2 regions of the Marinilactibacillus sp. XAAS-LB27 genome follow, and region 2 is predicted to be linked to the other one. Evidence: riboswitches for the same ligand, from Rfam matches in the RefSeq annotation. Region 2 holds a riboswitch; the other holds the start of a gene.
What was found. Region 2 has a riboswitch for FMN ahead of VXN63_RS02875 (ECF transporter S component). Riboswitches for the same ligand answer to the same signal wherever they lie in the genome.
Positions count from the first base shown of each region.

Region 1 (7,894 bases), on a different contig from region 2:
AAATACTCATCGTAAAAGTGACTCATCCAACCGGCTCCGGCAGTCCATAGAACCATCGGCCATTCGCTATTCCAATGCACATGAAGCGCACGCGTGCTTGCATGGACAGGCATTAGGTATCCCCGACATCCATAATAACGAGCAGCATTCTCTTTGAAATCCTCGTCATAATCTGCCATTTTTTTGAACAAGCCATCAAACTGTTCGAATAATCCAAGACTTGCTAAAGAAGCAATGGCAAGCTGAACATTGGTGTCCAAGGTGTAATCCCCGCTCCAGGCAGGTGAAAAGTCTCCGCCCCAAATGCCTTGAAGGTTTGGTAGAGCTTCCCCAGTCATCGACTGAATGACATAACGACTTGCATCATACAGTTTCTCATACAGTACCAAGGGAACAGTATGCGTTTCATGCATCTCTTCTACAATTTCATCTAAAGACTTTCTTCTCTCTTCATCATCAACCAGCGTTAATGAAACTTGATTGTAGGTTGATTGAAATTCCTGGATATGCGCTTGTTGGATTTGTTCAAAGTCATCAATAGGATTGATGACGGCTTCCGGATGGATTGATAAAGCAAAACAGATTGCTCTTGTCTGCTTAATTTCGACCTGATCTTGAAAAATAGCAACAGTTCCTTCTGAAATGGTCCAGTCCAAGTTAGAGACGTAACTCGTTTGATCGAGATAGGTTGATTTTTGAACGAGTCTACAATCTGTCAGTTGATCAAAATCCTGATTCAGCTCAGGATTTTGATAATCTTTCAGTGAAAAAACTACATCGAAAGGATCAGTCGACTCTACTTTCAAATACAACGCTCTATTTGCTTTAGAACAAAAGAGGGTCTTTTTGAATCGTTGTCTTGTTATCGAAAAAGTCTCAATCGCTAGACCTTTTTCATAATCGAGTTGTCGCTTAAAGTCAGTAATGGATTTTTCATCTACTTTGATGCCCAGCTGAATTTCACTTCCTGGATGATAAGGATCACTCATTGTTAAACCGTGATAACCTTTTTCTAAAGCGACTTCTTCAAAATATTCGACACCTTTTTGATAACCTTCTGTTTCAATAACCGCTCTAAGCGAGTCCAAATGGTCTGACATATCTGGAATGTTGTCCATTTTATTTTGTTTTAGAAATAATGTGTGGTGGTTTGCGACTACGCTAAACGTATTCGGTGAACCAAATAATATGCCGCCCAATGCACCATTCCCAACGATATAACCGTCTTCCCACTTCTCAGCTGACTTCGCACTCCACACACCTTTATTTAAAAAATCAGTCAATCTAACCGCTCCTTTTATGTAACCGCTTAATTTTTATAGAATTATAGCACACAATTTCAGGTGTTTATAGATAATTTCATTATACGCTTTATCTTGATAGATTCAATTCGTCACAGTGATTGGCAATTTCTCTTTTAAAATTTAAGTAATTATAGTCATTTTTATGCAAAGAAGAGTGAAATCTTATAGCAGATTCCACTCCTCTTATTTTATTTAAACACATACTTGCTTTATGTTCTTTCCCTATTTATCTTAAAATTCTTTCATTAAGTTAGCCATTTCAATAGCTCCTGTAGCTACTTCAAAGCCTTTATTTCCTGCTTTTGTTCCCGCTCTTTCAATCGCTTGTTCGATTGTATCTGTTGTTAATACGCCGAACAACACGGGTACACCAGTACTATCAGAAGCTGAAGCCACACCTTTTGATACTTCAGCACAAACATGGTCGTAGTGCGAAGTTGATCCTTTAATAACCGCACCAAGCGTAATGACTGCATCATAATGTCCTGTAGCCGCCATTTTTTTAGCCACCAAAGGAATTTCATATGCCCCTGGTACCCAGGCAACATCGATGTCTGCTTCCTTCATACCATGTCTAATGAGGGCATCTACTGCCCCGTCCAATAATTTAGATCCAATAAATTCATTAAATCGAGCAATGACAATACCAATTTTCAAATCTTCCGCTATCAAATTTCCTTCTAATACTTTCATACTTTTCCCTCCATACAAGGTATCATTATAAGTAATGACCCATTTCTTCTTTTTTTGTTCGTAGATAATCCTGGTCATAGATATTTGATTCTATGCTGATAGGAACTAGACTTTCAATCGTTAATCCGTATGCTTTTAAACTAGATACTTTCAAAGGGTTGTTTGTCATCAAATTTAGTCGATTGACTCTCAAATCATCGAAAATTTGTTTACACTCATGATACTCTCTTGCATCGACTGGTAACCCTAAGAGTAAATTTGCTTGAATCGTATCGTGCCCTTGATCTTGTAAAGCATATGCTCTAATTTTATTAATTAAACCTATGCCTCTACCCTCTTGTCTCATATATAGCAGAATCCCTCTACCTTCATCTGCAATCTTCTTCATGGCTAAGTCTAATTGCTCTCCACAATCACACTTTTTCGATGCAAAAACATCTCCTGTCAAACATTCCGAGTGTACCCTACACAACACCGGCTCTCCGTCACTGACGACGCCCATTACTAGAGCGATATGATGCTCATTTGTATAAGCATGCTGATAAGAGTGGATTGTAAATTCTCCGTACTTCGTTGGCAATTTCGCAACAGAATCCTTAATCATTACTTGTTCGGTTTTCTTTCGATACTCCACTAAATCTTTGATTGTACCAATTTTCAACCCATGCTCAGCCGCGAAACCGATCAGGTCATCTCTTCTCGCCATCGTTCCATCCTCATTCATGATTTCACAACAAAGTCCAACTGGCTTTAAGCCAGCAAGACGTGCGAGGTCGACTGTAGCTTCCGTGTGTCCGATTCTTTTTAGAACACCTCCTTTTACTGCTTCAAGTGGAAACATATGACCTGGATGCTTGAAATCTTTAGCTTCTGTTTTTTCTTCCACAAGTTTTAATGCTGTGAGTGATCTTTCATAGGCTGATATACCAGTAGTCGTATCTTTAAAATCAATTGAAACGGTAAAGGCAGTACCATGGTCATCAGTGTTCCGACTAACCATTTGAGATAAATTAAATTTATTTGTATATTCTCCTGTCATAGGTATACAGATGAGTCCTCTAGCATATTTAGCCATAAAGTTAACGTTTTCTGGCGTTGCAAATTCTGCTGCGCAGATAATGTCTCCTTCATTTTCTCTGTTTTCGTCATCTACGATAATAACGTTTTTTCCGTTTTTGATATCTTCAATTAGTTCTTCTATATCATTAAACATACGTCTACCTCCATCTAAATAAATCCAGCATTCAATAAAACACTCTCTGTTATCGATGACTGATTTGTTGCTTTTTCACTTGATACTTTTAGCAATTTTTCCACATATTTCCCAATAAGGTCACACTCTAAATTGACCAAATCACCTATGCTATGCTTGAGCAATGTTGTTTCTTCAGCGGTATGTGGAATAATGGATACAGAAAAAGATTTGTCCGTTACTGAAACGACAGTCAAGCTAATACCGTCTATAGCAATGGACCCTTTTTCGATTATATATTTGAGAATTTCGGATCCAGTTTCCACGGTTACCCAAACTGCATTCTCTTCCTGTCGATACCTTTTAATAATCCCTGTTCCGTCAATGTGTCCACTAACCATATGGCCACCTAACCTTGTTTCTAAGGTTAATGCACGCTCTAAATTTACACGTGATTGATTCGTTAACTGTTGAAAATTCGTCCTAGTCATTGTTTCAGCCATGACATCTGCTTCAAAGGTTTGAGTAGTCATCTTCTCTACGGTCAAGCAAACGCCCTGAACCATAATGCTGTCCCCGATTTTTGTTCCTTGCAAGACTTCACTCGCACTAATGGTTATTCGACTAGATTTTACAGACTTTCTGATGTTTGTCACTGTTCCAATTTCTTCGACTATCCCTGTGAACACTTTGATTCCTCCTCTTACAAATACCCTTCTACTAAAATATCTTCTCCTAATTGACTCAACTCATACGTTTTGAGTTCCAAAGCTGCACTGATCTTCTGAATCCCTTCCCCCCCAATAGGAGATAAAGCATTCTGACCTCCGAGTATCTTGGGCGCAATATACACAGCAACTTTATCTACGACACCAGCTTCGAATGCTGCTGCATGAGTTGAAGCCCCGCCTTCAATCAATAGACTATCGATACAAGCGTCCCCTAAAATCGTCATTAATTTTTTGAAGTCGAATGTTCCGTCATCCAACTGCATCAATAAAACTTGCACACCCTTTTGCTTCAGTCGATCTATTTTCTCTACACAAGCTGACTCGGATGTAAAAATAATCGTAGGCGCTAGATCTAAAGTCTGAAGAATATTTGATGACTCTGGTATACTCAAGTTCCTATCTAACACAACCCTTATAGGATTCGACATCCCTTCAATGCGACAGGTTAGTAATGGATCATCTTTAAGTACCGTCCCAATCCCTACCAATATTGCAGCAACCTTCCCTCTGATTTTATGCGCATGATTTCTAGATTTTTTAGATGAAATCCATTTAGATTCCCCTGATTCAGTAGCAATTTTCCCATCCAACGTCATTGCATACTTCATAATGACAAAGGGTTTTTTAGTTGTAATAAATTTATTGAATACCTCGTTTAATTTTTCACTTTCTTCTCGAAGTACGCCTTCTCTTACTTCAATACCTGCTTCTTGGAGAAGTTGAATGCCTTTACCGGCTACCAATGGATTGGGATCCGTTGCAGCTACGACGACTCTTTTTATCTTGCTTTTAATAATTAAATCCGTACAAGGCGGCGTTTTCCCAAAATGTACGCAAGGTTCAAGTGTGACGTAAATTGTTGCGCCTCCCACCGGCTCAGTTGCATTTTTAATAGCATTAACTTCAGCGTGCGGTCTCCCGTATTGTTCATGATATCCGTGACCTATGACTCTTCCTTCTTTAACAATAACGGCTCCGACGAGCGGATTTGGTGAGGTTTGTCCCCTACCTTTTTCTGCTAACATTAATGCGATTCTCATATAGAATCTGTCCACATAGATTCTCCTTCCATCAAAAAAAACCCTAAATCTTTATTAGAGATTCAGGGCTTGGCTTTTGAATTTAACTGTATTCAAATAAACAGACTCCTAGTATACGATTGCTCCTATACAGTAGAGAACGCTAAAAACCCTGGAAAAAAAATTTTCCCAGGGCATTCTGAATACAACTAGCTACTGTCCTAAAAGTCAAAAATTACAGACTCCCAGAATATTCACTATATCATTCAATGTCTTCTTTCATCCAGACTATACTGTCGGCTTCGGAATTTAACCGAATCTGCCTTGCGGCTCGTGGGCTTTACCACCGGTAGGGACTTTCACCCTGCCCTGAAGACTATTCACTTTTGTAAGTCTAAGAATAAAGAGTCAAAAATCTTTTGTCAATAACTTTTTCTTTTGTATAACTATCTCTATTTTCAAAAAAGCTAATTATTTATTAATTCTTTTTACCACTACTGTTTCTTAATATAAAACCTTCATGTCTTCTAGGTATCTTTACATGGATACTGACAAATGCGTTTCAACCCAACAAATGATGTTCAGTAATTAGGAACAATTCGTGCATTTAACGTAGTTAAATTTTAGAAAGATTTGTAAATTTCCGTACACCACAATAAATTAAAAAAATACTAATTTCTCTACCAGAAGTTACCGATAATAGGATAACTTTTATTGTAAATGGTTAGGTTTGAATCATTTCCCATAGCCTTGTGGTTGTCTTCCAATTTCTAACGGTCATTGACTGGTAAATATCTTTTTTTGCAAGTCTGCTTAATGCACTTTTAGTATAATCCGGGTGCGTTGGTCCAGGTCTACGGTAATAGATTACATTGGTTCCGCACCAAGATTGATCAATCCCACCACGTGTTTCGACTTCTTTCATAGCATCTTCAGCAGTAATGTCTATCAAGAATAAGACATCATAACGATAATCAACTGTCTGATCAACTCTTCCATAGTTTTCAGGTGCCTCCGCTATGACTGATTCATAGCTTTCTTTGTTTAACGTCAATATTTTTAATGAAGTCGTATCTAATGTGAATTTTTGGGTTAGTAGAGTCGCTACTTTTTGGGTAATCGTTTCACTAACTAGGTTAGATTCGACGACTATATTTCCACTTTGAATATAGGTTTGAACAGTATCAAATCCTTCTTTTATTAATTCAGTACGCAAGTCTGCCATCTTCACTTTATTTTTACCACCGACATTGATTCCTCGAAGTAGCACAACATACTTGTTCATCCTCTCAAATCCCTTCAACTACAAGATAGATTTATTGTACGCTTATTTATCTTCGTATGTTTAATTAATGTAATCAGTCTCTAAAAGATGTTATCTTATAAAAAACAACCGCTAACTGTTCCGTTACAGAACAAATCAGCGGTTAATTTAGTTATAAATTTTTGAAGTTTATTTAGTTTGTACTTTTTTCTGCTTAATGCGTTTTTTCGGATTCATTTTAACCATAATCCAGCCAATGACGACTGCTTCCGCCACTACATAAGAAGACCATACCCCGGTCATCCCGTAAAGATGACTCAATAATAAAACAACTGGAATAATGATAAATCCACCTCTAAGAAGGGAAAAGAATAATGCCAACCTTGGTTGATCCGTTGCACTGAAATACGTTGTCAGGATCGTATTGGCTCCTGCGAAGAAAAAACCGATAAAGTAAATCAAAAGACCAAAAACTGCCATCTCTTTAACGTGCAGATTCTGATCGCTATTAAAAGCAGAAATAATGCCGTCTCTGAATACAAAAGTCGAGACATAAATCAGCGTACTAATAGAGAGCGCTGTGGCTATAGAAAGCGTTAGTACGTGTTTCATCTTGTCTAAGTCTTTGAGCCCATAGCTATCACTTAAAAGCGGCTGTGCTCCTTGTGCGACCCCTGTAAACAACGATAATACGACAAAAGAGATATTTGCGACAATACCGTAAGCGGCTAGTCCTAGATTTCCTTCAAGTGTAAAGATAATCGTGTTAAATGAAAACATAACCACAGCGGCTGCAATTTCATTGATAAATCCAGCTGCACCCAAGTAACAGATATCTTTCATCACTTTTAGTTGAATACCTTGGAACACAAATTTCAGCTGATTCGTTGGACGTCTAAAGTGCATACTTAAAATGGCCAAACTACTGATCGGCGCAATACTCGTTGCTAGAGCTGCTCCAAACATCCCCATATCTAACGGGAAAATAAAAATATAATCCAAGACAATATTCAAAAAACTACCCAGTAACATGCCGTACATTGCTAGTGATGGATCACCGTCATTTCTAACAAAAGATTGCATAGCATTATTCAAAATAAAAAATGGAGAAAAGAACAACAGTGTTCTTAGGTAAATAGACGTATTCGCAAACGTTTCGTTGTTAGCACCAAGCATGCGTGCAATAGTATCTGCACCTACAACACCTATAATAGAAAATACGATTCCCACAATCAATCCAAATAGAAGAGATTGCGTGTAAACACTTCGTGCTTCTTTAATTTTCCGCTGTGCATTCAGTATGCTAAAGCGCGAAGCTCCACCTAGTCCCAGCATCAGTCCGATCCCGTGAATCACACCGTAAGCCGGTATACTCAAATTCAAAGAAGCGATTCCGTTGGAGCCCAGAGCTTGTGCGATAAAAAAAGTATCCGCTAGAATATATAAAGAAATTCCGATCATACCTAAAACATTTAAACTAACATATTTAAAAAACAATTTATTGGTATTCATTTAAACCCTCCGCAGCACGGTTTTCTTGCTTACAACCGGCGCTTTCCAATTATAATAAAAAGCTGCACCTTTTCCAAGATGCAACTTCTCGAGTATACTATATTTTATTTTGTTCCGCTAACTAATCTAGATCTTAGTTTGTTTGAGAATAGTTCCACTAAAAGAATCAGTACGACTAG
Region 1 is NZ_JAYXKP010000004.1:40,798-48,691, reverse strand. Features, by position in the region: gene VXN63_RS06575 (glycosyl hydrolase family 95 catalytic domain-containing protein) at 1-1,283, opposite strand, end outside; gene ribH (6,7-dimethyl-8-ribityllumazine synthase) at 1,536-1,997, opposite strand; gene VXN63_RS06565 (bifunctional 3,4-dihydroxy-2-butanone-4-phosphate synthase/GTP cyclohydrolase II) at 2,023-3,210, opposite strand; gene VXN63_RS06560 (riboflavin synthase) at 3,225-3,878, opposite strand; gene ribD (bifunctional diaminohydroxyphosphoribosylaminopyrimidine deaminase/5-amino-6-(5-phosphoribosylamino)uracil reductase RibD) at 3,893-4,960, opposite strand; FMN riboswitch at 5,207-5,320, opposite strand; gene VXN63_RS06550 (DUF1697 domain-containing protein) at 5,664-6,224, opposite strand; gene VXN63_RS06545 (MATE family efflux transporter) at 6,393-7,715, opposite strand; gene phnE (phosphonate ABC transporter, permease protein PhnE) at 7,820-7,894, opposite strand, start outside.
Region 1: another riboswitch for FMN. It lies ahead of ribD (bifunctional diaminohydroxyphosphoribosylaminopyrimidine deaminase/5-amino-6-(5-phosphoribosylamino)uracil reductase RibD); the one in region 2 lies ahead of VXN63_RS02875 (ECF transporter S component).

Region 2 (7,894 bases):
ACTAGATGTAGCAGCAGCAAAATTCTCACCTAGACAGTTAGTTGGAACTATCGAAACGAGCTCTCTTATTACAAAGTGGCATACTGAAGATTAAGTTAAAGCGACTAAAAGGAAAATAGATATGAGTGAAATTTGGGAAGTGAACTTGGATGTATTTGAAGGACCTTTAGACCTTCTTTTACATCTGATCAATAAATATGAGATCGACATTTACGATATTCCAATTGCAAGAATTACGGCTCAGTATATGGATTATCTTCAAGCAATGAAAAGTTTACAATTAGATGTTGCTGGAGAATACTTAGTAATGGCTGCGACACTGATGTCTATCAAAAGTCAGTTACTCGTCCCACGTAACGATAGCTGGGATGAAGAGGGAGAAGACTTTATCCCTGAGCATGAAGATCCAAGAGAAGAACTGATGGACATGTTGATTGAGTATAGGAAATTTAAAAATGCTGCTGATCAACTTGACCAGAAACAACTGGAAAGATCCGTTTTTTTCACCAAAGAACCTGCTGATGTTTCTGAATTTCAAAAAAATGTTCCTTTAGAGAACGGTGAAATACAATTGCAGGACTTAATTGATGCTTTTAAAACAGTAATGAAGAGAAGTGAATTAAGAGAACCGGAACTGACTACGATTGAAACAGAAGAAATAACAGTAGCAGATCGTATGGAATGGATTGAATCAGAACTAAGAGGGCGATACAGAACAAAAGTCGCTTTTCAGGAATTGTTCAGTCACTACTCTAGAAGAGATATCGTCGTAACGTTTCTTGCTTTACTTGAACTCATTAAAGAAAATAAAGTGGCTTTTACTCAGGAAGAAACCTACTCAGATATCGAATTATCTTATATCGGTTAGGTCATTAGTAGAGAGGGAGGGGATAAAATGAACGAAACGGCGGTATATGAGTCACTTTTATTTGTGGCGGGAGACGAAGGTCTGACTTTAAAGGAAATGGCCAAACTCACGAATGCTACAACAGAACATGTACTTGTTTCACTAGATAAATTATTAAATGATTATAATTCTAGAGATACGAGTGCTTTGACAATTATAGAAACAGCCAATAAATATAGACTTGTTACGAAAGAGACCTACTCTAGCGTCGTGAGTAATTATGCTCAGTCTCCCTTAATGCAGAAGTTAAGTAAGGCTTTACTTGAAACATTAGCAATCATTGCATATAAACAACCCATAACAAGAATGGAAATCGAAGAAATTAGAGGCGTGCAACTTGCGACAGCACTCCATAAATTGAGATTACGTGATCTTATACAAGAGGTTGGAAGACTTGAAGCACCAGGGAGACCAGTTTTATATGGTACAACAGATTATTTTCTAGATTACTTTGGATTAAATAGTTTATCAGAATTACCGGAACTAAGAATGGAAGAAGAAACTGAGGAAACATCTTTGTTTTTTGAAAGTTTCCAGCAATCATTTGAATAAAAAATAGAAGGAGGAGTTATATGGATAGATTACAGAAAGTTATGGCTCACGCGGGCATCGCATCAAGAAGAAAATCTGAAAGTATGATCGAAGAAGGACGCGTAAAAGTTAATGGAAAAGTCATGAAGGAACTTGGATACCAAGTGAAAAGACATGATACGATCTCTGTAGACGATGTGCCGATTCAAAAAGAAAAACCAGTTTACTTCTTGTTAAACAAACCTAGAGGAGTCGTATCAACGGTTGATGATCCAAAAAATAGAGATACGGTTGTTCAATTACTGCAAGAAGTTGAAGAACGGATTTACCCTGTAGGACGATTGGATTACGATACGACAGGTGTACTGTTACTGACCAATGATGGCGAATTAGCAAACAAATTAATGCACCCTAAATACTCTGTTGAAAAAACATACATCGCAAAAGTAAATGGAAGAATGACAAGAGAAGATGTAATGCATCTTGAAAAAGGTGTTGTTTTTGATAAAGTGAAATCAGCTCCAGCGAAAGCAAGAATCATTGATTATGATAGAAAAAGAGATATTTCAACTGTTGAACTAACTATTCATGAAGGTAAAAATCACCAAGTTAAGAAAATGATGCAAGCAATTAAACACCCAGTAGAAAAATTGACTAGAACTCACTATGGATTTTTAACTGTAGAAGGCATGCAGTCTGGCGTATGGAGAGAACTTAAACAATTTGAGGTCAACAAGCTTAAACAATTAGTGGATGAAGAAGACTAATCATTGATTTTTGACGTATAAGAGTAGCTAGAGCGATTCCAGTTGGAATTAGTGGCGCATTCATCTTATCTTAGTTATAATTAAACTCGAGTAGGATATAATATCGTACTAGTTACGTATTATAATTTAAAGTCAATAGTATCACGTGCTAAGGAGTGTCTAATCGTGACGGATGAAAAATTACAAGGCAGTACAGAACAGCAAGCAAAAAAAATATTGGTGGTTGACGATGAAAATCGTATTCGTAGATTACTAAGAATGTATCTAGAAAAGGCCAATTATGAGATTGACGAAGCTGAAAATGGAAAGATCGCATTACAATTAGCACTAGAAAATGACTACGATTTAATTCTTCTAGACCTTATGATGCCTGAAATGGATGGAATCGAAGCTGCTGAAGAATTGCGAAAAGAAAAAGAAACACCCATTATGATGCTTACAGCAAAAGGTGAAGAATTGAATCGTATTCAAGGATTTGAAGTGGGGGCAGATGATTATATCGTCAAACCTTTCAGTCCAAGAGAAATTGTATTAAGAGTTTCTGCGATTCTTAAGAGAACTCAAACGGGTAGTGGAAGCATGAATAAAGCTGCCGATGTCTCTGATACACTGACTTTACCGCATCTTGAGATCGATAACGATTCTAGACGTGTAACAGCTGATGGTCGATCAGTCAACCTGACGCCAAAAGAATATGATCTTTTGCACTATTTGATGTCTTCTCCTGATCAGATTTTTGGTAGAGAACAATTATTAAGAGAAGTTTGGAAATATGAATTTTTTGGTGATTTAAGAACAGTAGACACGCACGTCAAACGTTTGCGTGAAAAACTTAAAAAAGAATCCCAAACCGCTGCTAAAATGATTGAAACTGTATGGGGGCTTGGTTACAAACTGAATTCATACCCTCATGAAGAAGAGGAGTAGGATAGAAGTATGAAGCTGAATATCGTCGCTATAAGAGTTTGGCTGATTACTTCTGGATTTATTCTCATTTCTCTCGTTGCCACATCTTTATTTTATGCCCAATTTTACTCCGAGCAGATCAAGCAGAACTATCTGAATGACTACGAATCCTTTATTCATAACGTAGAAACCCTTTCTGAAAGCGATCCTGACTTCATAATAAATTATCTTCAGGAAGCCAATGTCATTCATGCAAAGCTCAATTTTGCGCTTCGTTCTGAGGGGCAAGATGTTTATAACGAAGAAGAGTGGAATCTCCAATTTTCTGACGATATTTATCAGAGAGTAATCAGCAATCCTAATTTAGTTGAAGATATCGTGTCTGGTGAAGAAAATCAGATTCGTTCTGATTCTGATCCGGGATATGAAAATAAAATCCCTTATATCTTCCACATCAAACATATCAATTATCAAGGCGAACAATTGACATTTTATGCATATGCAGATCTTTCTTTTATCGCTGAAGTTGAACGCACGGTTTTCTATGCGTTAAGTTTACTTATTTTGTTTAGTGTATTTTTAAGTTACGCTTATTATTTGTATTTACGTAGACACATATCTGAACCAATCAATGCTATGACAAATATTGCTTTTGATTATGCACGAGATGACTTTAGTCATCAACTACCGGTCTCAGGTAGAGATGATTTGTCTGAACTTGCTATGGCAATGAACAAAATGGGCCACTCTCTTGAAACAAATAGAACCGTGGTCAGACAGGAAAAAGAACTGTTATCTCATATCATGACCAGTATTGATACGGGAATATTATATTATGATTCCGATCAGAGTCTGATTCTTTCCAATCCTGCTGGAGATTTATTTTTAACGCAATATCAAGTAGAAAAGGGTAATTTTTCAACGAAAGATGACTATATTGATATAGAGTTAAACTTAAAAGAAGCTGTTGAAACAAAGAAATTTTCTCAGTTCAGTATTGAAATGGTCGAATTTTATTATGAGGTAACGATATTGCCTCTAATCGAAGATGACACACTGGAAATTAGAGGAATTCTTGTTTCCACTAAGGACCTGACTCATGAACATAGATTAGATAAGATGCGTGTTGACTTTATTAATAATATTTCCCATGAACTAAGAACGCCGTTAGTGATGGTTCAAGGGTATAGTGAAGCAATTATTGATGATATAGCTGAGACAATCGATGAGAAAAAAGAAATGGCTCAAATCATTAGTGATGAATCGCAACGTATGAATAGAATGGTCAATGAGATGCTTGATCTATCAAGAATGGAAGCGGGATTTATTGAGATTGAAAAAGATCCTCTAGACCTGAACCATTACTTGAGTACACTCGTTTCCAGATTCAATAAGATGGCTTCAGAAGTCAACGTCAACTTAGTATTAGACGTTCCAGAAGAAATAATTGAATTGCCTATCGACAAAGACAAAATGGATCAAGTATTCGTGAATCTAATTAATAATGCAATCAGACATACCGGTATGACAGATAAGTCTGCTAAGACGGTTACATTGAGATTGTTTGAAGATAAAAACCTGGAAGAGGTTATTATGGAAGTTAGAGATACCGGAACGGGTATTCCTAAAGAAGATGTTCCATATATTTTTGATCGATTCTTTAAAGCAGACAAATCTAGAAAAAATTATTCAGACAATGCATCTGGTACAGGAATTGGTTTATCTGTTGTGCAGAGTATTATTGAAGCACATGGAGGTCGCTTAAGAGTAGAATCTACACTTGGTAAAGGCTCAACATTCATCATACATTTGCCTATTGACCAAAATTCTACAAGTACTTTTGATTCATTTTAGACTGAGCTGTTGACATTTCTGTGTGATTTTGTATAATAGTAATGTGCTTATTAAAAATAAGCAAAAAAATAATATGATTCATCTTCAGGGGCAGGGCGCAAATCCCGACCGGTGGTAAAGTCCACGAGCGAAACTTTTGTTTTGCTGAACTGGTGTAATTCCAGTACCGACAGTATAGTCTGGTATAAAGAAGATGGAGCTTTTTGACTGAATCATTATGTCTATTTAGCTCTGTTCATTTCCTGAAGTGGAACTGAACAGAGTTTTTGCATTTCTAGAGTGCATTCTCTGACCGGTCTCACTTCGAAATGTCGGAACCAAATAGGGATAAGCATCAATAAGTTCAATACCCTAACCAGGATGAATCCTTCTAGGAGGATTTTCAATGTCAAGCAACAAAACGCAAAAAGTAGTCGGTATAGCAGTATTAGCTTCACTAGCATGGATCATTTCTATGTTTTCGTTCCCTATTTTACCCGCAGCATCTTTTCTGAAGATTGATTTCAGTGATCTACCCGTATTATTCGGAATGTATATGTATGGTCCTATAGGCGGTATTACCATTGCCTTTATTCGTTCTCTACTATCTTTCATTCAAAAAGGTGGAGACATGGGTTTACCAATAGGCGATTCAGCACAATTTATTGCTTCTTTAGCCTATACGTTACCCATTTACTTTATTATCACAAAAATGGGATTACGTACTAGAGAAAAAGTGTTTGCTACTGTAGCAAGTACACTGTCATTAAGTGTCGTTATGGCTCTCTTGAATTGGGTATTCCTAATTCCTGCTTATATGGCTGTAATGGGATTCAGTGTTGGGCCGATCAGAGAATATCTAGTCTACTCAATTGTTCCTTTCAATCTGATTAAAGGTCCAATTGTAGGCATCATCTTTTTTGTGGCATTTCAAAAGCTTAAACCTTGGTTAGTTAAATCAAGAACCAGACTTTATAAAAAACAGTCCAAACGATATGTTTTAGAAAATGAGAACTAAGCTTTATCAACTAACAAATAGATATTACAAAAGGCGGGTCTATATGACCGCCTTTTTTATATTGAAAAAATAGATCTGAACGTGTATTCTGAGAAGAAGAAGAGGTGAACTATGGCTACTCAAAATCGATATTTCTTGTATTTTTTATTATCTTTTTTTAATAACCATTATCCATCGAAAAGCTCTCAGCTGATTCATGTGTTTCATGGAAGAAGAACACCTTCGATATTATTTAAAGTTGAGAATGAGCAGTTGTTTCCTGCTTTTGGATTATTCAAAGAATTAAAAAAAGAACATCTAGAACATTATCTACAAAAACTTTGTTCTAAAAATTTACTTCAAGGTAGCGAGGAAGAGGGATACCTTTTAACATCGCTTGGCTACAAATCATTGACTCAATATTTTGAAAATAAAAAGTACCCTGAAGCTATTCGTTCTCTTGAAAATGCCACACTCAGAAATTCTTTTTATCTACAAATTCAATTGGTTTCTCAGATATTTTCTGAGAAAAGATATGACAATAAAAAATATAGTCCTTCCATTAAGGAACCGAGTGATCAAGAATCGGTTAAAGCATGGTTGAGTAAGCAGAAAAAACCAATGGATCAATTAGCTCTCCAGTGGGCAACGGAATTATATGACTTGCTTTTAACGTTTGCAAAAGAGGAAGCAAGTATGATTGTTGGAAAATTAACTGGTCATGATATCATCGGGAAAACGAATCGACAATTAGCAGAAAGTCTAGAAATGGAATCTGTAGAATTGAATGTACGTCTAAGTAACACCTTCGAACAACTGATTATCCAAGCTAGAGCATCTGAAGGTCTTTTATTAAATGATTTTGTCACATACCTAGATCAGCGTACTTATTTTGGGTTATCTAAAAGTACGTACGATACTTATTTGATGGTAAACGAAGGGTATAGTGTAGAGCAAATCTCAGAAGTCAGGCAATTAAAATTAAATACGATTAGAGAACATATTCTTGAAATTTATCTTGTTCACCCAGACTTCAATTTCCAGCCATATATTCCTGCGGATCAGTATGAGCGTTTAAAGATGGCCTTTGAACAAAATCCCAAGTATTCCTATAAACAAGCAAAACAAGATTATGAAGATCTGATGTTTATGTGGTTTAGACTAGTAGAAATTGAAAGGATTAGATATGGTAGAGAAAACGCTAGAGCAGATACTTTATGAAAAATTCAATTATAAGACTTTTAGATCTGGTCAAAAAGAAGCTATTCAAGCAGCCCTACAAGAAGTAGATTCGGTGGTTATGTTACCAACTGGCAGTGGGAAATCAATCTGCTATCAATTACCTGGTTATATAAAAGAAGGGCTGGTTTTGATTGTATCACCACTTCTATCATTGATGCAGGATCAGGTTGAAAAACTTAAAAGTAGTGGAGAACGGCAAGTAGCCGCTTTAAATAGCTTATCGTCCAGAAATGAAAAAAGAAGAATTATGAAAAATCTTCATAAGTTTAAATTTCTTTATATCTCTCCAGAAATGATTCAGTTCGATTTTTTGATGACAAAACTTTCTCAACTAGATATTGCCTTGTTTGTCGTTGACGAAGCCCATTGTATCTCTCAATGGGGAATGGATTTCCGACCAGACTATCTTAAGATTGGTGAGGCTAAAAGAAAACTTAACCATCCTACAACAATGGCTCTGACGGCTACAGCCACAGAACAAGTTCGCAGTGAAATCAAACAGTCTTTAGATATAGATTCTATAGAAACTAGAGAGATTATACATTCAGTAGACAGATCTTCGATAAAATTAAAAGTAGAGATTTGCGAGGGGAACAAAAAAGATCGTTTAAAGGAACTCGTTCATCAGTTGGAAAGTCCTGGGATTGTTTATTTTTCAAGCAAAAAACTGGCTGACGAGATGGCTTCAGTCTTGAGAACTGAATTAGGGAT
Region 2 is NZ_JAYXKP010000001.1:589,075-596,968, reverse strand. Features, by position in the region: gene VXN63_RS02905 (GNAT family N-acetyltransferase) at 1-94, shown strand, start outside; gene VXN63_RS02900 (segregation and condensation protein A) at 122-868, shown strand; gene scpB (SMC-Scp complex subunit ScpB) at 896-1,459, shown strand; gene VXN63_RS02890 (pseudouridine synthase) at 1,480-2,205, shown strand; gene VXN63_RS02885 (response regulator transcription factor) at 2,371-3,132, shown strand; gene VXN63_RS02880 (sensor histidine kinase) at 3,142-4,965, shown strand; FMN riboswitch at 5,042-5,164, shown strand; gene VXN63_RS02875 (ECF transporter S component) at 5,351-5,962, shown strand; gene VXN63_RS02870 (helix-turn-helix domain-containing protein) at 6,074-7,162, shown strand; gene VXN63_RS02865 (RecQ family ATP-dependent DNA helicase) at 7,128-7,894, shown strand, end outside.